3 regions of the Rhodopseudomonas sp. G2_2311 genome follow, and region 3 is predicted to be linked to each of the others. Evidence: riboswitches for the same ligand, from Rfam matches in the RefSeq annotation. Region 3 holds a riboswitch; each other region holds the start of a gene.

Region 1 (6,650 bases), on a different contig from region 3:
CCCCGATCACCTTGCCGGATCCGTCGGCCGCGAAGCGATACATCATCACCCGGTGATAGCCGAGCATCGCCTGCAGATAGCGCGGCACCCGCGCCGCCATCTCGTCGAGCGACTTCAGCTCCTTGGTGCGTGCGATGATCTGCCGCGTCAGCCGTAGCGGGTTGTCGGCCTGGTCGGCGGCCGCGGGCTCGAATTCGATGATCGAGGTGCCGTCGTGATGATGCAGCGAGACGTCGAAGGTGCGTCCGGTGCCGCCGTCGCGCCAGCCGAAGATCAGCGCCGGCCGCTTCGGATCGGAGGCCTGCGCCAGCGCGTTGCGTAGCGTATGGGCTTCGGTCTCGCCGAAGTAATCGGCCAGCAGCTCGCCGACCCGCGGCGTCTCGCGGCCCAGGATCGCGCCGGCGTTCTCCGAGATGCGCGTGATCCGTACCGCTTGCGAGTCGCACGCCAGCAGGCAGCCGCGCGGCTGAATGCTGCCGGGAATATGGATCGGCTCGCGATCGCAAGAGGTGAGATCGACCTTATGCGGCACGGCGTGCCCTCCGCGTCGTCGCGGCGCACGTTGCTACACACCTGATCTCATTTGAGCGATGAGCAGAAGCCGTCGTCGATAGGATCGTTGCGCCTACAGCCAATGGGTGCCTTACGGTGTGGGGAGGGGCGAGCTGACAAGCCGTCCACCGGGCTAAGGCTGGAGACACTCGCAACGTGCCTCGCTTGGACGCTGGAACCAATGTAGCCGCAGCGCATTATTTGTTCCGTTCACTAGTAGACAGAGGAACAGCCGTGATCGCCTCTTCTGAGCGACCGAACAACAACTTGTTGCGAGCACTGAGCCCGAGCGATTTCGAGCTGGTGCGTCCGCATCTGAGGTGCGAGACCCGGGCCGCCGGCGATCTGTTGTATCGCCCCGGCGATCACGTCGGCAGCGCGTTCTTCCCGTGCGGGCCGAGCCTCGTCTCCTATGAGGTGACCGACGGCGACGGCCGCGGCGTCGAGACGGTGCTGGTTGGGCGCGAAGGCGCGGTCGGCGGCATCGTCAGCTCCGGTTTCCTGCCGGCGTATTGCCTGATCGTCGTCAAGTTCGAGGGCCCGTTCGTCCGCATGCCGATCCTCAACATTCAGGCCGCCAAGGATCGGTCGCCGAGCTTCAAGGCCTTTTTCGCGCGTTACGCCGACTGTCTGATGGCGCAGATGTTTCAATCGACCGCGTGCAACGCGATCCATTCGATCGAGCAGCGCACCGCGAAGTGGATCGCGGCGGCGATGGACCGCACCGGCGACAGCATGGTGCCGCTCACCCATGAACAGCTCGCCGCGATGATGGGCGTCGGCCGCAGCTACACCAGCCGCGTGCTGCAGGCATTTCGCCAGGAGGGCATTCTCACGACGCGGCGCGGCGCCCTGATCGTCGACGATGCCGACAAGCTGCGGTCGCGGGCCTGCCGCTGCAATGATGCGGTGAAGGAGCACTTCGACGTGGTGCTGCGCGGGGTCTATCCCGAGCCGGACGACGCTGCCGCGTAGCTTTCGGAGAGCTTCAGCGCGCCGGTGCGCGCTTCAGGTGCAGGTAGCCGGGATCGAATTCGCCGATCTTGGCGAGCCCCTGCCAGTTGCGGATCGTCAGCACCCCATAGCGGAAGTCCATCGTCTTCGACGCCCGCAGCGACGAGATCGTGCGATTGACGGTGGCGATCGCCATGCCCAGCGTGTCGCCGAGTTGGGCGAGGCTGATCGGGAGCTGCATCGAGTTACCGTCGGTCAGCTTCGAGACCTCGGCACGGTAGAACAATTCGCAGAACAGATGCGCCATCCGCGCCTTCATCGTCCGGGCCGAATTGTTGGTGATCGCTTCGCGGAAAATCGCCGCGTCCACGAGGGTTTCGCGCCAGATCGCAAAGCCGAGACCGGGCCGGGCTTCGAACATCCGCAGGATCTCCCGATGCGGGATGATCGCCGTCACCGCGTGCCCAATCGCACACAGCGAATGATCCATCCGCTCCAAAAAAACCCCCTGCGCATCCGGCAGGTCGCCGACCATGTGAAACGACAGGAATTGGCGGCGGCCGTTTCGCTGCAAATGGTACCGTCCGACCATGCCTTCGACGACGAGTGCGGCGCCCTTCGGCGTTTCGCCTTGGCGGATCAGATCCTCGCTGCTCTCGAGCTCCCGCAGCGTAAAACTCAAATTGCGGATTGCGGTGAGGTCATCGGCCGACAGACGGGAATGCTCGCGCAGTTTGTCGATCAGGACGCGATGGACATCCTTCATGGTCCGCCTTTCAAGTTAGATCATCTGATAGGGTTGATGGAACTTGGGGGCTTCAACTCCGGGAGGCGGCAGAGGTTTCTATTTTTTCGGACGCCGGGCGGCAGCGGTCGTCGTCGCTTGCGAGGCATGGCTCTGACGTGCTCTGTCGGACGAATCATGACTGCGCGAGGATGACCGATGAACGACTTCAGCCGGCTCTGGCTGGTGCGGCATGCGCCGGTGGATGGGCCAAAGGGCGTGATTCACGCTCCCGACGCGCCGGTCGATCTCGGCGACACTGCGGTGCTCGCTGCGCTCGGCGAAAAACTGCCGCACGATGCGACGGTGGTCGCAAGCCCGAGCCGGCGTACGCGCGAGACCGCCGCAGCACTCCGCTTCGATGCGATGCTCGACCCCGATTTCCGCGAGCAGGATTTTGGCAGCTGGACCGGGCGCCGTCACGACGATCTGTCGCGCGAACTCGGCCCGGCCTACGATGCATTCTGGCAGGATGCGGCGCGCTTGGCGCCGCCGGGCGGCGAGAGCTTCGTCGATCAGATCGAACGGGTGCGGCGCGGTCTGGCGCGGCTGCCCGCTGGTGACGTCGTGCTGGTGGTACACTCCGGCACCATTCGCGCCGTACTGGCGATTGCCCTTAAGGCATCCCCCGAGGCTGCGCTCAGCTTTGTGATCGATCCGCTGTCGCTGACGCAGATCGACCGGCTGGGTTCGTCCGGCTGGCGGATCGTCTGGGTCAATCGCGTAGTCGGTTAGGCTGGCCGTTTAGAACGAAGCCTTTTTGCTTGCACAGGCTGCAGCCCCGTGCTCTGGTTTTGACGTCTTCGGTGCCTCGCGTGCGAGGTGAAACTGGGAATACGGTGCGGTGTTTTTCGCCAAATCCGTAGCTGCCCCCGCAACTGTAAGCGGATCTGTCCGGATCATATGCCACTGACGCCATCGGCGTCGGGAAGGCGATCCAGACGACATCCGTGAGCCAGGAGACCGGCCGAAGACGGAAGCATCTAACCGATCGACGGCGGGTCGAGAGCGGAGCAGCGATGACCGAATTCTCTTAGCAGGCAAAGCCGCGCGCGGCGCAGGAGCAGCGTCACGCGACGCTTGGCATCGCCTAGCACTCATCCCCCTTCAATCAGAATCAGCCACAGCGCCGCCGCGATCGAGCCGGCGGCCAATTGCTGCGGCGCGAGGGAACGGTCATGGAGCCGAAAGACACAACGACCAACGAAGCCTTCAAGGGCTTCACCAACGAGGCCTGCCCGTTTCTGCCGTGCCATCGCGGCGTCGAGCGGGAATTCAACTGCCTGTTCTGTTACTGCCCGCTGAGCGCCTATCAGTGCCCCGGCCCCTACAAGACCTTCGTCGATCGCAATGGGCTGACGCGCAAGGATTGTTCGGACTGCACCTTGCCGCACAACGGCTATCGGCGGTCGTGGAATTTCATCCAGCGCTGGTTGGAGCGGCCGGTGCCTTGGGACAGCCAGCCCCAGGATCCGCGCCGCCTCAAGCGTGAAGTCTCGGAAAGCGGCGACTGAACATTGCCGCCGCCTCCGCACCGCTGGATTGCAGCGGCAGCGGAGGCGCCGGCATTTTTCGCGTTAGAGCGAGCGGGCGATCAGCAGCTTCATCACCTCGTTGGTTCCGCCATAGATCTTCTGAATCCGCGAGTCGATGAACATCCGGCCGATTGGGTATTCCTGCATGTAGCCGTAGCCTCCGTGCAGTTGCAGGCACTCGTCCACGGTCTCGACCTGCTTCTGCGTCGTCCACCATTTCGCCATCGAGGCGGTGACGGCGTCGAGATTGCCGGCGATCAGCTGCACCAGACAGAAGTCGACGAACACCCGTGCGATGAAGGCTTCGGTCTTGCGTTCGGCGAGCGTGAAAGCTGTATTCTGGAATTCGATAATCGGCTGGCCGAACGCCTTGCGCTCCCGCGTATACTCCGAAGTCAGCGCGACCGCGCGCTCCATCGCCGCCACGGCGCCGATCGCGATGATCAGGCGCTCTTGCGGCAGCTGCTGCATCAGCTGCACGAAGCCTTTGCCCTCTTCGCCGCCGAGCAGGTTCTCCTTCGGCGTGCGGGCATTCTCGAAGAACAGCTCGGAGGTGTCGGAGGCGTGCAGGCCGATCTTGTCGAGGTTGCGGCCGCGCTTGAAGCCGGGGTTGTCCTTGGTCTCCAGCACGATCAGCGACAGCCCTTTGGCGCCGGCACCGCCGGTGCGGGCAACCACGATGATCAGGTCGCAGTTCTGGCCGTTGGTGATGAATGTCTTCTGGCCGTTGATGACGTAGTCGTCGCCGTCGAGCTTGGCGGTGGTGCGCACGCTCTGCAGGTCCGAGCCGGTGCCGGGCTCGGTCATCGCGATCGCGCCGATCAGCTCGCCGCGCGCCATGCCGGGCAGCCAACGCCGCTTCTGCTCTTCCGAGCCATAGTTGAGGATGTAGTGCGCCACGATGCCGCTCGACACGGTGACGCCGGACAGCGCGTCGGGGACGATCTTCTCCATGTCCTCATAGACCGCGGCATCATAGGCGAAGCTGGCGCCGAGCCCGCCATACTCTTCCGGAACGCTGGGCAACAGCGCCCCCATTTCGCCGAGCTTCAGCCAGGCCGAACGATCGACCATCTTCTGCTTGCGCCACTTGTCGCCATGGGGTGCGAGGTCCTTGGCGAGGAATTTGCGAAACTGGTCGCGGAACGTGTCCAGTTCTTCGGTCATCCAGGGCGATCGGTATTCCATGTTTCCTCACTCGAATGGGCGGCCGCTTGGCACGGCGCATCGCCCGCTGATCTAGGCCAGTTCGGCGGTGCAGGATAGACGTTGCGACCGCCGTATCTTGCGGCGTGTCGCTGCAGGCGGCTGCGCTGTTCGCAGCCGCAGCATGCGCGACGATGGAGGGCGCTCAGGTGGCGCTGTCGATCAGGCTTTCAAGCAGCCGCTTCAGCTCGGCGGTGGCCTTGTCGCCGTAGTTTTCGGCGATATGCGCCTCTTGGCTCAGCGCCAACGTATTGAGACGCTGGGTCAGAGCTTTGCCGCGGTCGGAGGTGTACATCAGCACCTTGCGGCGATCCTCCGGATCCTGGACGCGATACACCAGCGAATCCGAAACCATCCGATCGATCATCTTGGTCAGGGTCGGATGATTAAGCAGCACCGCCTCGGCGAGTTCGCCCATCGAATGGCCCTTGCCGTCGGACAGCACCTTGAGGATGCGCCATTGCTCGACCGGCACCCCTTCGCTGCGTAGCCGTGCTTCGAGCTGGCGGTTGATCTCCCGATTGGCCTGCGCCAGCAGATAGGCGAGGTGTTCGGTGATCGGCGGATTGCGGGTCGGCGATTTGGCCACGATGAGACTTTATCGTTCCGTCTGAGTGAATCGGATGCGCAGTTTGCTGCATCTATATGCACAGCAATCCTTGAAGATTCAATATTTTCGAATAGCATCGATCGTCGAACCCGGGGAGGGGACTTCGGCGGGATCACCCGCACCTGGCAGGAGAGGGCGTGCTTTCGGCTGTCGATCTCGGACATAGTGGCGCCTATGGAGTGCCGCCGCTCGGTCTTCTCGAGCGCGGCGCGCTTACCGACGCGCGTTGGGTGGAAGGGCCGGGAGACGGCGGCGGCGCGGCCTCGCGCCGCGCACGCAACAAGCTTCGCGTTGCGAATTTCGTCACCTTCCAGGGCTCGCCCGGGCTGTGGGGACCGGCCTCGACCAATGCGGCGCTGCTTGCGGCTGCGGAAATCAACAAGCGCGGCGGCATCCTGGGCCGCGAGGTCGAACTGGTGTTCAGCGATGCCGGGGGGCCGATCGAGGATGTCGCTCGGCGGGTTGCGCTGGCGGTCGACTACGACGACGTCGATATCGTGATGGGCTCGCACATCAGTGCAGTGCGGGTGGCACTGCGGAACGCCATCCGAGGTCGCGTGCCCTACATCTACACGCCGGTCTATGAAGGCGGCGAGCGTGCTCCTGGCGTGATGGCGATCGGGGAGACGCCGCGCTGGCAGAGCCGGCCGGCAATCGACTGGCTGGCCCGGGAGAAAAGGGCGCAGCGCTGGTACCTGATCGGCAGCGATTACGTCTGGCCATGGCTGTCGCATCGCGCTGTGAAGAAGTACATCAAGGATGCCGGCGGCAAGGTGGTCGGCGAGGAATTCGTGCCGCTCGGCGAGGACGATCACGAACGGCATCTCGACCGGATCCGCGCCGCCCAACCTGACGTCGTGCTGATTTCGCTGATCGGCAACGACAGCGTGACGTTCAATCGCTCTTTCGCCGAAGCTGGGCTTTCGAGCCATGTCCTCCGGTTGGCCGGCGCGATGGACGAGACGGTGTTGCTGGGCATCGGCGCCGACAACACCGAAAACTTGTTCTG
Region 2 (6,650 bases), on a different contig from region 3:
CGATCGACACCAGAAGTTCGTCGCGCGGGGCGGCGAGCGGCGTGCGGCCGAACACGTGCAGGCCGTCGCGAATTTGCATCTCTTTCAGATCGCACAGATGCGCATCGATCGCGCGCAACGCATCGAGCGTCGCGGTGTCGCGATCGATCGCCACGTCTTCGTCGAGCCGCGTCGCCCGTGCCAGCGAAATGATGTCCTCGGCGATCGCGTCCGCGCGTGTCGGATCGAGATCGGCCGCCATCGCATATTCGTCGACCAGCGCTTCCAGCCGCGCCATCTCGTCATGCAGCTCGGCGCGTGTCATCGGCGGCGTCAGATGATCGACGATCACCGCAGCGCTGCGCCGCTTGGCCTGGATGCCCTCGCCGGGATCGTTGACGATGAACGGGTAGAGATGCGGCAGCGGCCCGAGCAGCGCAGTCGGGAAACAGTCGCGCGACAGCCCGGCGCTCTTGCCCGGCAGCCATTCGAGATTGCCGTGCTTGCCGAGGTGGATCGCCGCTTCGGCGCCGAACACCTGCCGCAGCCACAGATAGAACGCCACATAATGATGCGGCGGCGGCAGCTCGGGATCGTGGAAGCTGGACTTCGGATCGATTGCATAGCCACGGGCCGGCTGCACCCCGACCAGGATGTTGCCGAAGCGATGCAGGCCGAGACGGAAGGCCCCATCGGCCACATGCGGATCCTGCTCGGGCGCGCCCCACCGCGCGGTCACCGCATCGCGCACCGCCTGCGGCAACTCCGCGAACGCCGCCGCGTAGTTCGCCACCGGCCAGTTCACGCCGCCGTCCCGATCAGCGCGGCCCTTCAGTTCGTTGGTCGGGCCGCGCTGCAGCCGCTCCATCAGCGCCGCCGTGTCGGCCGGCAGCTCGCGGGTGAGATAGCCTTCCGTCCGCAGCGTGAACAGCAGGTCGTGCAGCGATTGCGGCGTGTCGAGGCCGACGCCGTTGCCGAGCCGGCCGTCGCGATTCGGATAGTTGGCGAGCACGATGGCGACGCGGCGTTGGTCGCGCGGCTGATGCCGCAGCCGCACCCAGGCCTGCGCCAGATCCGCGACCGCATCGATCCGGTCCTGCAGCGGCTGATACACGGTCGGGGCGAATTCGGCGTCGCCGCCGCGCTGCTTGAAGGCCACGGCGCCGGCGAAGACACGGCCGTCGACCTCCGGCAGCACGACATGCATGGCGAGGTCCCGCGGATTGAGACCGCGGCCGGATTGCTCCCAATGCTCGCGCGTCACCCCGGCCTGCGCCACCTGCAGGATCGGGCAATCCGCCGACGCCAGTACCCCGGAATCGTCCGTGGCGGTGGCGGTCGCAAACGCGGTGGCATTGATGATGACGTCCGGCGGCGTCGCGGCGAGCACGCTGCGCAGGAACGCGATCGAGCGCGCATCCTTCAAGCTGGTCACGAAGATGCAGGTTGGATCGAAATCGCGCGCAGCCAGGGCGTCACGCAGCGCCGCGATCGCCGCGGTGTCGCCGCTCGCCGCCAGCGCCCGATAAAAGATCACTAACGCGCGGCGGCGCTGCGATGGCAGGGGCTCGGCCGGCCAGACCCCTGCGGCCGGCATCGGCCGCGGCGGCGGCGGGCAGTCGTCGCGCAGGATCATCCAGGCGGCGTAGCGCAGCGCTAAGCGGATGTTCTCGGCGCCGCCCTCGCTGCAATAGCGCCACAGCGCGTGAGCATCGTCGAGATCGGCGGTGCTACGCGCAGCCAGCTCCGCATTCCACTCCATCTCGCCCGGAATACAGACGAACTGCGCGCCCCGCGCCAGCGCATCGCGCCGCAGGCTGTCGACGCCATGCGGCCAGTAGGCCTCGCCACCGAGCATCCGCAGGATGACGAGCTTGGCTTTCGCCAGCGTGCGCTCGACATAAAGATCGACCGAGGCCGGATGGCCGAGCGCCAGAAAATTGGTGAGCTGGAGCGTCGGATAGTCGTCCGGCATTCCGGCCCGCGCAGCACCGAACGCCGCAAGATCGCTGTCGGCCGCCGACAACACCACGATATCGGCCGTCGCCTGACCAAGATCGCGCGCGACATCGCCGTCGTCGATGCTGACGCTGGTGTCGAGCTTCAGGTGCATCTGGAGCACCGTTGCTGTGCGACCACCCTCTCTACGTCATTGCGAGCGAAGCGAAGCAATCCAGACTCGGGGCCGATGCCCCTGGATTGCTTCGTCGCTTCGCTCCTCGCAATGACGGGGAGAGGCATATGAACTACCCCGCCAGCGCGCGGCGGGCGGCGTCGGCGTCGAAGCCTTTGAGGCCGATTACCACCAGATGGTCGGGACGCTCGGCATCGGGACGGGCGAAGGCGAGATCGATGCGCGAGCCGACCGCCTGCACCACGACCGGGGCCGGCTTGCCGGCGACCCGAGCATGGCCCTTGACGCGCAGCACGCCCTCGAGCCCCAGCGCATCGCCGACGCGCGCCTTCATGGCGTCCAGCGTCTCCGCCGGCTGCGGCGTGATCACCAGCGAGTCGAAATCGTCGTGATCGTGCTCCTCGCCTTCGGCATGATGGCCGGCGCGGGATGCAAGATCATTCTCGGCTTCGGCATCGAGCCCGATCAGCACCGACGGCGCCAGCGTGCCATGCGAGCGGACGATGCGGACGTTCGGCCGCACCCGGCTCGCCAGCTTGGCTTCGAGCGCGGCAAGCTGGTCGGGCGCGACCAGATCGCTCTTCGACAACACCACCAGATCGGCGCAGGCGAGTTGGTCCTCGAACACTTCCTCGATCGGATCGTCATGCGTGGCGTCGCGCTGCGCCTTCACCGCATCGTCGTCGAGCGGCACCCGGCCTTCGCTCAGCGCCAGCGCGTCGACCACCGTGACGACGCCGTCGGCGGTGGCGCGCGTCTTCACCGCGGGCCAGGCGAACGCCTTCAGCAGCGGCTGCGGCAGCGCCAGCCCGGAGGTTTCGATCACGATCGCGTCGAGCGGCGTGTCGCGGTTCAGCAGCTTTTCCATCGTCGGGATGAAATCGTCGGCGACCGTGCAGCAGATGCAGCCGTTGGTGAGTTCGACGATGTCGCCCGGCGCGCACACCGACGCGCCGCAATCCTCGACCAGCGAGCCGTCGAAACCGGCATCGCCGAATTCATTGACGATCACCGCGATGCGGCGGCCGCTCGACTGATTGAGCAGCGCGCGCAGCAGCGTGGTCTTGCCGGCGCCGAGAAAGCCGGTGAGCACCGTGACGGGAACGCGGGCGGTCATGAACTACTCTCCTGATTGGCGTTTCAGCCACAGCGGCAGGCCGGCGGCGATGAAGGCGACGTGGGGCACGGCGGCAGCGATAGTCTGATTGAGGCGGCCTTGCGCGTCGCGGAAGGCGCGGCCGAGCGGTGTTTCCGGCACCAGGCCGAGGCCGACTTCGTTGGAGACGAGCACGATCGGACCGGCGGCGACGCCGAGATAGCGCGCCAGCCGCCTCGCCTCGACCTCGGGATCGCGGCCGGCTTCCATCAGGTTGAACAGCCACAGCGTCAGGCAATCGACCAGCACGGCGCGGCCGCGGCCGGCGTGCTGGGTCAGCGCATCGACCAGCCCGAGCGGCTCCTCTATCGTGGTCCAGCCGTCACCACGGCGGGCGCGGTGATGCGCGATGCGATCGGACATTTCGTCGTCGCTGGCGGTGGCAGTCGCGAGATAGATCCTGGCGAGACCGCTGCCTGTGACCAGCCGTTCGCCGAACACCGATTTGCCGGAGCGCGCGCCGCCGAGCACCAGGGTGGAGATCAGCGCGCTCATGCCGGCGCCCGCCCATCGTCGGGAGACCATTGCGGCGGCGGCAGGCGGACGACGGTGCCCTTGCGCAGGACTTCAGGTCGCTGCCGCCACGGCACCAAACCGTAGTGACTGTCCTGATAGGAGGCCACGAACGTCGCCACCGCGTCAGCGCCGCCGGCGCCATCGAGATCACCGAACACGAAGGTGTAGCCGCCTTCGCTCGACACCGCGACGGTGGCGGCACGCTTGCATGCGGACAGGCACTGCACGGCGCGCACCTGCACCGCGCCGGCGCCGGCCAGCGCGGCGCGGACGGCTTCCAGCATCGGTGCACCGACGGCGACGCCGTCGATCGTCTTGCAGGTGGTGCAGACGCTGACCATCACCGGCGCGCCAGGCAGCATGCGCGGCGGGTCGGCGCTCACATCGGCAGGGGGCTCGGAATCCATCGGGCTCGAATCATCGCGTCAGCTATCGAGCTTTGTCGGAACGCGCGGGAGAGGCCTTTGCCGTCCGCACTGCTTCCGTCCGGTGCACCCCGCCCCGACGACCCTTCAAAGCACAATACGCGATGGCAGGTCTCCTGGCTCGCGAGTCGCCGCCATTCGCCGCCTTCCCAGGAATTCCCAGTGGCCTCGGCGATGGCTCGTCGCTTACAGTTGCGGGGGCAGCTCCGGGATCGAGACGCACCGCGTCTCCCACCGGCTTCCCTTTTCACCTTCCTTGCGGAAGGACCATCGTCCGGCACGCTAGCTGCGACGCTGTTGCGGGTCAACAACGCGAAGGTGGTGTTGACCGGGCTTGCGCGTTTGCCTCAGTTGCGCGCCTTGCCGAACCAAAGGACCATCTGATGCCGACCGAAACCCTCGTCACCTGGCAGCCGCCGTCGATCACCCCGGTCGACCCGTCGCTGAAAGCAACCTTGCGGGCGCGGGTGGACGGCAAGGCCAAGCCGCTCGGCTCGCTCGGGCGGATCGAAGACCTCGCGATCGAACTCGCCATGATGCGGCACCCGCAACCGCCGCAACTCGACAACGCGGTGCTGATGGTGTTCGCCGGCGACCATGGCCTGACCGAAGAAGGCGTGTCGCAATATCCGTCCGCCGTGACGGTAGCGATGGTGATGACCTATCTGGCCGGTAAGGCCACCGCCAACGCATTCGCAGCCGCCAACCATGTCGACGTCCGGGTGATCGACGCCGGTGTCGCCGCCGAGTTGCCGAAGCATCCCGATCTGATCGACGCCAAGGTGCGGATGGGAACCGCCAACGCGGCGCGTCAGCCGGCGATGAGCGTCGCGGAGGCGTGCCAGGCACTCGATCGCGGCGCCGAACTGGCACGCGCCGAGATCGCCGCGGGCGCGGACGTGATCGCGCTGGGTGAGATGGGGATCGGCAACACGGCTTCGTCGTCGCTGCTGCTGCACCGCCTCGGCCCGGCGCCGCTCGATCAGAGCATCGGGATCGGCGCCGGCCAGGATGCTGACGGCATGGCCAAGAAGAAGGCGGCGATCGAAAAGGCGGCGATGCGCAGCCCCGCCACCGCACCGCTGGAGGTGCTGGCCGAGTTCGGCGGGCTGGAGATTGCCATGATGGCGGGCGCGGTGCTGGGCGCCGCCTCGCAGCGCCGGCCGGTGATCGTCGATGGCTTCATCGCCACGGCCGCGGCGCTGGTGGCGGTGCGGCTGGCGCCGGAAGCCCGCGATTATTGCGTATTCGCCCATCGCTCGGCCGAACGCGGCCATGATCTCGCGCTGCAGGCGATGGATGCCGCGCCGCTGCTCGATCTGCGGCTGCGGCTCGGCGAAGGCACCGGCGCGATCCTCGCCGTGCCGCTGGTGCGCGCCGCTTCGCGGCTGCTCACGGACGTCGCCGATCTCGCCGACGTGCTGGCGGGCAAGCTGTGAGTACGGTGCTGAACAAGATGGCGGCGATGACCGATCCGGCCGAGATCGCAGCCGCCAACGCCAACCCGCCGGTGTTCGACGAAGCGTTTCGGGAGAAGTTCGCCGAGCTGATCGCGTGGCGCCGCGACGTCCGCCGCTTCACGACCGATCCGGTCGCGCCGGAGCTGATCGATCAGCTGCTCGACCTCGCCCAGCTCGCCCCATCGGTTGGTAACAGCCAGCCGTGGCGCTGGATCAGCGTCGACTCGGCCGAGATGCGGGCGCGGATCCGCACCAACTTCCTGCGCTGCAACGAGGTGGCGGCGAGCGCGTATCAGGGCGAGCGTGCGGCGCTGTACGCCAAACTCAAGCTCGAAGGCATCGACGTGGCGCCGCGGCAGTTCGCGCTGTTCTGCGACCGCGAGACGGCGCAGGGCCTCGGCGTCGGGCGCCAGACCATGCCCGAAGCGCTCGATTACTCCGTCGTGGCGATGATCGAGACGTTCTGGCTCGCCGCGCGGACGCTCGGCCTCGGAGTCGGCTGGGTATCGATCCTTGATCCAGAGGCGATCACCACCGAGCTCGACGTGCCGGCGACCTGGAAGTTCATCGCCTATCTGTGCGTCGGCTGGCCGGTGGAACACCACGTCGACCCGGAACTGGTGCGCCATCACTGGCAGGACCGCACCACCGCAGGCCGCATTGTGCTGTCGCGCTGAGTTCCATCGGTGCGCGGGCGCACCGAGTGTCCGCGCTGTTTGTTGATCGTTAAGGCAAGATCGCGGCGAGAGCCGCAATTTGCAAGAAATCGTCACATTCGCGCGTCAGGACTCCGTCCGCGTTTCCGATAACGGAGGACCGGACATGCGAACTACCAACCTTTGGACGACCGCTTTGTTTGCCGGCGCGCTGGTCGCGTCGAGCCTCTCTGCCGCACCGGCGTTGGCGCGCGGCCAGCAAGATCAGCGCAACGCTGGCGAGGCCGCAGCGACGGCGTCGGGATGCAGCTCCTACGAACGCGC
Region 3 (6,650 bases):
GTGGCCGCGCGGCGCCAGCGTCGACAGCGTCACCGCGCGGATCTCGCGCTTGGTGAGCTGGCCGTCGTGGTGAAACAGCTCGTCCGGCATGCCGCTGACGCACGGCATGATCAAGGCATTCGGCTCCGCGGATGCGGCGATGCCGAGTGCGACTGGAGCAGTGACGTCGGGGAAAGCGAAGATCGAGGCGGTGGTCCGCCGCACGCGCTCGCGCGGGCCGCCAAGTGCCTCGAGCACGGTGAGCTCGGACGCGCCGAAGCCGTTCGCTGCGAGATACGCGGCGATGTCGCCGACCGCGGCGCCGTCGCGCACCAGCACGATCAGCCGCGCCTGCGGGCGGAGATGCGGACGCAGCGTCGTGACCGGCCGCGCGTGCAGGCCGAACGTCACCGCGTCCTCCAGGCGCCAGCCGAGCCGCGCCGCAGCCCACGCAAAGGTTGATGGCGCCGGGACGGCGGTCCATTCCTTGGGCGCGAGATGATCGGCCAGTACCGCGCCGGCGCCGTGCCAGAACGGATCGCCGGAGCACAGCACCACGACGCGGCGGCCACGCTGCGCCAGCACGTCGGGGAGCGAGGCCGCGAACGGCACGCGCCACGGCATTGTGGGCTTGTTCAATGCGGCGACGAGGGAGAGATGGCGATCACCGCCGACGATCAGTTCGGCTGTGTCCAGCAGCGCCCGTGCGCGCGCCGACAACCCGTCGAGGCCGTCCTCACCGATTCCGACGATGGACAGCCAGGGCTGCGTCGTGTCATCGCTGCGGATCATGACGCTCCCTTCATCGCATCGCTCGCGCGTGTTGATCCTCGGTGGCACGGCCGATGCCTCGGCGCTGGCCAGGACGATCGCCGCCGAGCCCAACATTGACGCGGTTCTGTCGTTCGCGGGCCGTACCGATCACCCGAAGCCGCCGCCGATCCCGTTTCGGGTTGGTGGTTTCGGCGGCGTCGGCGGTCTGGTCGATTACTTGCGCGCCGAGCGGATCGAGCGCGTCGTCGACGCGACGCATCCGTTCGCGGCGCAGATGAGCCGCCATGCGGTGATCGCCTGCGCCGAAGCCGGTGTGCCGCTGCTGGCGCTGGAGCGGCCGGCGTGGCAGGCCACCACTGGCGATCGCTGGACCGAAGTCAATGATCTCGATCAGGCGGTCGGTGCGCTCGGCGCTGCGCCGCGGCGGGTGTTTCTCGGCATCGGCCGCCAGAACCTCGAATTGTTCGCGTCGCAGCCGCAGCACGCTTATCTGGTGCGGCTGGTCGATCCACCGCGCGGGCCGCTGCCGTTGCCGAACGTCGATATCGTGGTGGCGCGCGGACCGTTCGATCTCGCCGGCGACCGCGCGCTGCTGCAGGCGCACCGTACCGAGATCGTCGTCGCCAAGAACGCCGGCGGCGATGCAGCCGTCGCCAAGATCACCGCGGCGCGCGAACTCGGGCTGCCGGTGATCATGGTGAAGCGGCCCGCGGTGCCGGATCGGCACTGTGTCGCCACGGTCGCCGACGTGATGGCCTGGCTTGGTCACGACAGCGCTCCAGAGAACCGCGGGGTGTAGACGAAAGCGGAGCCGCTGCGACGCGGAATGATCTTGGTCTGCGACGAGCCGATCATCACCAGCGTGCGCATGTCGGCGCGTTGCGGCACCGCCTCGCCGAGCGGCGCCACGTCGATGCGTTCGCGCGGATCGCTGATAGCGGTCGCAAAGATCACCGGCACCGACGCCGGATGGATGCTGCGCAGCAGCTCGAAGGCGCGGCCGAGCTGCCAGGGGCGGGCTTTCGAGATCGGGTTGTACAGCGCGATCACGAAATCGGCTTCCGCTGCGGCGCGCAGCCGCTTCTCGACGGTCTCCCACGGCTTGAGATTGTCCGACAGGTTGATCGCGCAGAAATCGTGGCCGAGCGGCGCGCCGATCCGCGCTGCAGCGGCGAACATCGCGCTGATGCCGGGGAGCACGCGAATGTCGAGCTCGCGCCACGACGGATCGCCGGCCTCGATCGCCTCGAACAGCGCCGCCGCCATCGCGAACACGCCCGGATCGCCGGAGGAGACGATGACGACATGCCGGCCCTCGGTCGCCAGCCGCAGCGCGAAGCCTGCGCGATCGAGTTCTTCGCGGTTGTCGGAAGCGTGCCGCTGCAAGCCGTCGCGTTCGGCGACGCGAGCGACATAAGGTGCGTAGCCGACGATATCGGTCGCATGCGCCAGCGCGGCGCTGACTTCCGGTGTGATCAGTTCCTGCGCGCCGGGCCCGAGGCCCGCGACAACGACAGATCCGGTCATGGCCGTCGCCCCTGTCCGTGGACCAGCACGATCGAGAAGTAGGGCGCGTCGTCGGTGGTCTTGTCGGCGAGCGGCATCACCACCTGATCGGCCATCGCGCCGCGCTCGACATAGATCGCGCGATCGAGCAGGCCGGCGTCGTCGAGGGCGCGGCGCACCTTCGGCAGATTGCGGCCGAGCTTCATGATCACGATCGCATCGCCGGTGGCGAACGCCGCCTTCAGCCGGTCCGGCCCGAGCGTCGCTGGCACCACGCAAAGCACGTCGTCGCCGTAAGTGATCGGCGTGCCGCTCGCGGTCCAGCACGCCGCCATGCCGGAGATGCCGGGGACGACTTCGACGCGGACGCGCGGCGCCAGCCGGCTGTGCAGATGCATGAACGAGCCGTACAGGAACGGATCGCCTTCACACAGCACGACGACGTCGCGGCCTTGCGCGATGTGCTCGGAAAGCCGCGCGACGCATTGTTCGTAGAAGCTGCGCAGCGTCGCCGCATAGGCCGGATCGTCGAGGGTGATTTCGGTCGTTACCGGATAGTCCATCGGCTCTTCGATCACGCCGTCCGGTAACAGTCCGTCGGCGATGCGGCGGGCGTGACCGGGGCGTCCGGCTTTGCGGAAATACGCCACCACCCGCGCTTCGCCGACCAGCTGCGCGGCGCGGACGCTCATCAGGTCGGGTGCGCCGGGGCCGACACCGACGCCGTAAACGGTCGGTGCGCTCATTCGCGTTCGCTCGCCAGGGCGTTGATTGCGGCCGCGGTCATCGCGCTGCCACCGCGGCGGCCACGCACGATCACGCAAGGCGAGGGCGAGTCCGCCAGCAGCGCTTCCTTGGATTCGGCGGCGCCGACGAATCCGACCGGGATGCCGATAATCGCCGCGGGGCGCGGTGCGCCAGGCTCTGCCAGAATTTCGAGCAGGCGGAACAGCGCGGTCGGCGCATTGCCGATCGCCACCACCGCGCCCTGCATCCGGTCGCGCCATAGATCGACTGCGGCGGCCGATCGGGTGGTGCCGAGCTGTGCGGCAAGCGCAGGAACGTCGGGATGGTTCAGCGTGCAGATCACCTCGTTGTCGGCCGGCAGCCGCTTGCGGGTGACGCCGTTGGCGACCATCTGGGCGTCGCACAGGATCGGCGCCCCGGCCTGCAGCGCGGCGCGGCCGGACGATACAAATCCGGGCGTGAACGCGATGTCGCCGGCGACTTCGACCATGCCGCTGGCGTGGATGATACGCACCGCAATCTTTTCCTCGTCGGGGGTGAACCGATCGAGCGCGGCTTCGGCGCGGATGATCGAAAACGACTGACGATAGATCGCGTCGCCGTCTCGTTCGTAAGCGTAGGTCATCGGACGGCGTCCTCGATCAGCTCGGGGAGAATGGAGGGATGCTGGTTGGCTTCGGTAGTCGCGCTCTCGCTCGGCGCGTCCATGGCAGAGATGCTGAGGCCCGCGGCGAGGGCGAGTTGCATCAGGATGGCGTGTGCGGCATCGCCAGCGCGCTGAATGTAAAGCCTGTTCAGGCGACGGAGCGTCGTGGGGGGCAGGTTAGTGATCAGTTCGCTCGGAACGTCGGGCTGCTCGCGGGTAGAGAGGACCGCGAAGGCAATGCGTCGGCTGCCGGCGAATGCGGCGATTGCTTCGATGGCTTCACGGCAAGGATGCGCCTGATCCGGCAGAGCGATCAGGAGCGCGCGTAGCGGCGACGCGTCGAGGGAGCGATCACATGCCTGCGCAGCGAAGCTTCCGAGATCGCTCACGCACAATCGGTTGGCGTTGCCGGGCCATGCCTGAACGAAGGCCGCCAGCGTCTCGGCGCAGGGCGACAGCACCGCGATCTCGGCGGGGTCCGGCGGAAGCGACGGCTGAGAACCGGCAATGACACCGGGATGGAGCGCAGTGGGCGGCATCGCGCCGAATCTCGTCGGTTGGCCATCGCGGGCGATGGCTCAAAACCGGCGAACGGACCTGCACTCCGGACCGCCGAAAGACATCCCGGGGCACCCCGCCCGAAACGACGTCATCATAGCAGGCGACGGCAGGTCTCCTGGCTCACGGGTCGTCGCCGATGCAGCCTTCCCGGAATATCTCCAGTGGCGTGTTGCGTCGGCTCACCGTTTACAGTTGCGGGGGCAGCTTCGGCTCGACCGCTGCAAGGCAGCGTTCTTCCGATATTCCCTCTTCGTCCTGTCCGAGGACAGGACACCGTCGGCGCGGGATGTTTGGGACGGAAACGGCGAACTGTCAATCGACCATCATTGGCAACTGGCCGCCGAGAGCCCTCATCAAATTCGCGCCAGCTTGATCGGGATCAAGGCGTATCGCCGGAGGCCTCCGGGGCTCACGCCAACGTGCTGCGGCGGCTGTCGATCGCCGCACGCAGCAGCGCCGCCGCCCGGAACGGCGCGTGCAGCGCCTTGCTGAACGGCAGGGCGGCGAACAGGCCGAACACCAGCCCGAGATGGGTGGTGAGCAACAGCCCCATCGCCGGCGTGCTGCGGAAGCCGAGCACCGCGAGCCCACTGGAGCCGACCAGGGTGAGCAGAATCAGAAACGCAACGTTCAATCTGGTTTCGCCGCGATCACTCGGCGCAGGATCGGCCCACGCTTCCAGTCCCAGCAGCCCGACAGCGCCGACGGTCATCGTCACGCCGCCGCCGAGCCCGAGCATCACCGGCAGGCTGGCGACCGGGTAGGGCGCCATCACGCCCAGCAGGTGATGATAAGCCGAGGCTACGATCGTCGACAGGCCGCTGAGCACGAAGCCGCCGGCGGTGAGGTGATGCAAGATCCGTCGCCGCTGCGAGGTTCGCTCATCATGGTCATGGCAGCCGGGTCCGCCGCCGCCGAGGTGGCGCAGTGTGACGATGTCCGACAACGCGATCGGCAGCGCGCGCACGATCTCGCTGATCGTCGTCTTTGGCGCGATCGTGCGCCAGTATCGCAGGGTCGCCAGCGTGATCGCTGTCACCGCCCACGCGAACGTGCCGCCTGCGAGCCCGGCCATCGCCGGCCACGGCAGCACGCGATAGAACGCGCCTTCGCCAGCGTATGTCGTCCGTAATGCTTCTGGTGAGCCCGTGCCCAGCACCAGCGCGAAGGTGATCAGCAGCGCGAGCGCGACGGTGGCGGGCACGGCGAGCGATGAGGCGCGAAAGGCGCGACCGAGCGCGGGCGGCCACAGATGGTCGGCATAAGAGTGCTGCCGCAGTTCGGCGAACGTCGCCGGCAGATTGACGGCGAACGGATGCGGTGGTGCGTACTGGCAATCGTGCCAGCAGCCCTGGCAGTTGTGGCACAGGTTCGACAGGTAGCTGACGTCGCTCAGGCTGAAGTTGTGCTTGCCGTCGATCGCTGGAAACACCGGGCAGAGCCCATCGCAATACATGCAGGCGCTGCAGATCCGCAGCACGCGCTCGGCTTCGAGCATCGGATCAGCCGCGGACATGGCGCGCTGCCTCCTCACCTGCGATCTGGCCGAATACTGCCGATAGGGTGATGCCGAGCCCGGCGAGATAGCCGCGGCGCAGCACATTCGCAGCCATGATCATGCCGGCCGCGAACAGATCGTCGTGGCGGCGACCGTCGGCCTGGACCACCCGCATCGTTGCATCCACCTTGATGCCGTAGTGCACGAACGTCAGCCCCGGCCGCATCGGATAGGCGGCAAATGGTGGCTCCGCGATGGTACGCGCGGCGTTGGCCGGGGCGGCATTGAAGTCCTCGATGCTTTGCAACAGAGCCGTGGGATCGATCTGCAGCGCGGCAGCTAGTTCGCCGAGGTTCGGCGCAGTGACTGGCGCCAGGGCGGATGGCGCGGCACGGGCGAGGCCTTGGGTATCGAGCACCAGATAAGCGATCTGGCCGGGGCAGGCGGCGATCCTTGGTCCCCATTTGGCGTAGTGCGTTGGCTGCGATCCGGCCCCTGCGACATCGATGCGCGCGCCGGATCGGTCGACCACGAGGCCGAGCGGAATCGACGTGATCCGGGTAACGATGCCGCCGTCGAATTGCGGGCCGCGCGCGTCGACCGGAACGACATGACAGGTGGTCGGATCGCCGATCGTACAGCCGCCGGCCGCGATCAGCAGATCGAGCAGACGACCGTCCGAATAAGGCGTGCCGCGGACCATCCAGCCTTCGGCGGTGCTGCCGAAATTTTCCTGCAACCAGGCGGGGTCGGCCCCGGGGCCACCGGCACAGACAACGACGCTCCGCGTGCGGATGGCGGCGTCCGCCCCAGCGGATCGGACGTTGATCGTCCAGCCTTCGTCTTCGGCACGCTGCAGCGACCGTGCCTCACTGTCGTAGCTGATCGCGACGCCCATCCGGTCGGCGGTGGCGTACAACGCGTTGATCATCGCCTTGC

What was found. Region 3 has a riboswitch for cobalamin ahead of VRZ08_RS06000 (hypothetical protein). Riboswitches for the same ligand answer to the same signal wherever they lie in the genome.
Region 1: another riboswitch for cobalamin. It lies ahead of VRZ08_RS18795 (cysteine-rich small domain-containing protein); the one in region 3 lies ahead of VRZ08_RS06000 (hypothetical protein).
Region 2: another riboswitch for cobalamin. It lies ahead of VRZ08_RS04570 (DUF1636 domain-containing protein); the one in region 3 lies ahead of VRZ08_RS06000 (hypothetical protein).

The regions. Positions count from the first base shown of each region.
Region 1 covers NZ_JAZDRK010000016.1:59,354-66,003, reverse strand. Annotated here, with positions in the region: gene VRZ08_RS18815 (HWE histidine kinase domain-containing protein) at 1-532, opposite strand, end outside; gene VRZ08_RS18810 (Crp/Fnr family transcriptional regulator) at 787-1,527, shown strand; gene VRZ08_RS18805 (Crp/Fnr family transcriptional regulator) at 1,541-2,272, opposite strand; gene VRZ08_RS18800 (histidine phosphatase family protein) at 2,450-3,025, shown strand; cobalamin riboswitch at 3,078-3,277, shown strand; gene VRZ08_RS18795 (cysteine-rich small domain-containing protein) at 3,469-3,804, shown strand; gene VRZ08_RS18790 (acyl-CoA dehydrogenase family protein) at 3,868-5,013, opposite strand; gene VRZ08_RS18785 (MarR family winged helix-turn-helix transcriptional regulator) at 5,177-5,620, opposite strand; gene VRZ08_RS18780 (substrate-binding domain-containing protein) at 5,779-6,650, shown strand, end outside.
Region 2 covers NZ_JAZDRK010000002.1:344,179-350,828, reverse strand. Annotated here, with positions in the region: gene cobN (cobaltochelatase subunit CobN) at 1-2,092, opposite strand, end outside; gene cobW (cobalamin biosynthesis protein CobW) at 2,226-3,230, opposite strand; gene cobU (bifunctional adenosylcobinamide kinase/adenosylcobinamide-phosphate guanylyltransferase) at 3,234-3,764, opposite strand; gene VRZ08_RS04570 (DUF1636 domain-containing protein) at 3,761-4,192, opposite strand; cobalamin riboswitch at 4,299-4,497, opposite strand; gene cobT (nicotinate-nucleotide--dimethylbenzimidazole phosphoribosyltransferase) at 4,594-5,649, shown strand; gene bluB (5,6-dimethylbenzimidazole synthase) at 5,676-6,347, shown strand.
Region 3 covers NZ_JAZDRK010000003.1:116,431-123,080, forward strand. Annotated here, with positions in the region: gene cbiE (precorrin-6y C5,15-methyltransferase (decarboxylating) subunit CbiE) at 1-771, opposite strand, end outside; gene VRZ08_RS05980 (cobalt-precorrin-6A reductase) at 770-1,552, shown strand; gene cobJ (precorrin-3B C(17)-methyltransferase) at 1,519-2,280, opposite strand; gene VRZ08_RS05990 (precorrin-2 C(20)-methyltransferase) at 2,277-3,005, opposite strand; gene VRZ08_RS05995 (precorrin-8X methylmutase) at 3,002-3,631, opposite strand; gene VRZ08_RS06000 (hypothetical protein) at 3,628-4,191, opposite strand; cobalamin riboswitch at 4,301-4,506, opposite strand; gene tcuB (tricarballylate utilization 4Fe-4S protein TcuB) at 4,623-5,729, opposite strand; gene tcuA (FAD-dependent tricarballylate dehydrogenase TcuA) at 5,716-6,650, opposite strand, start outside.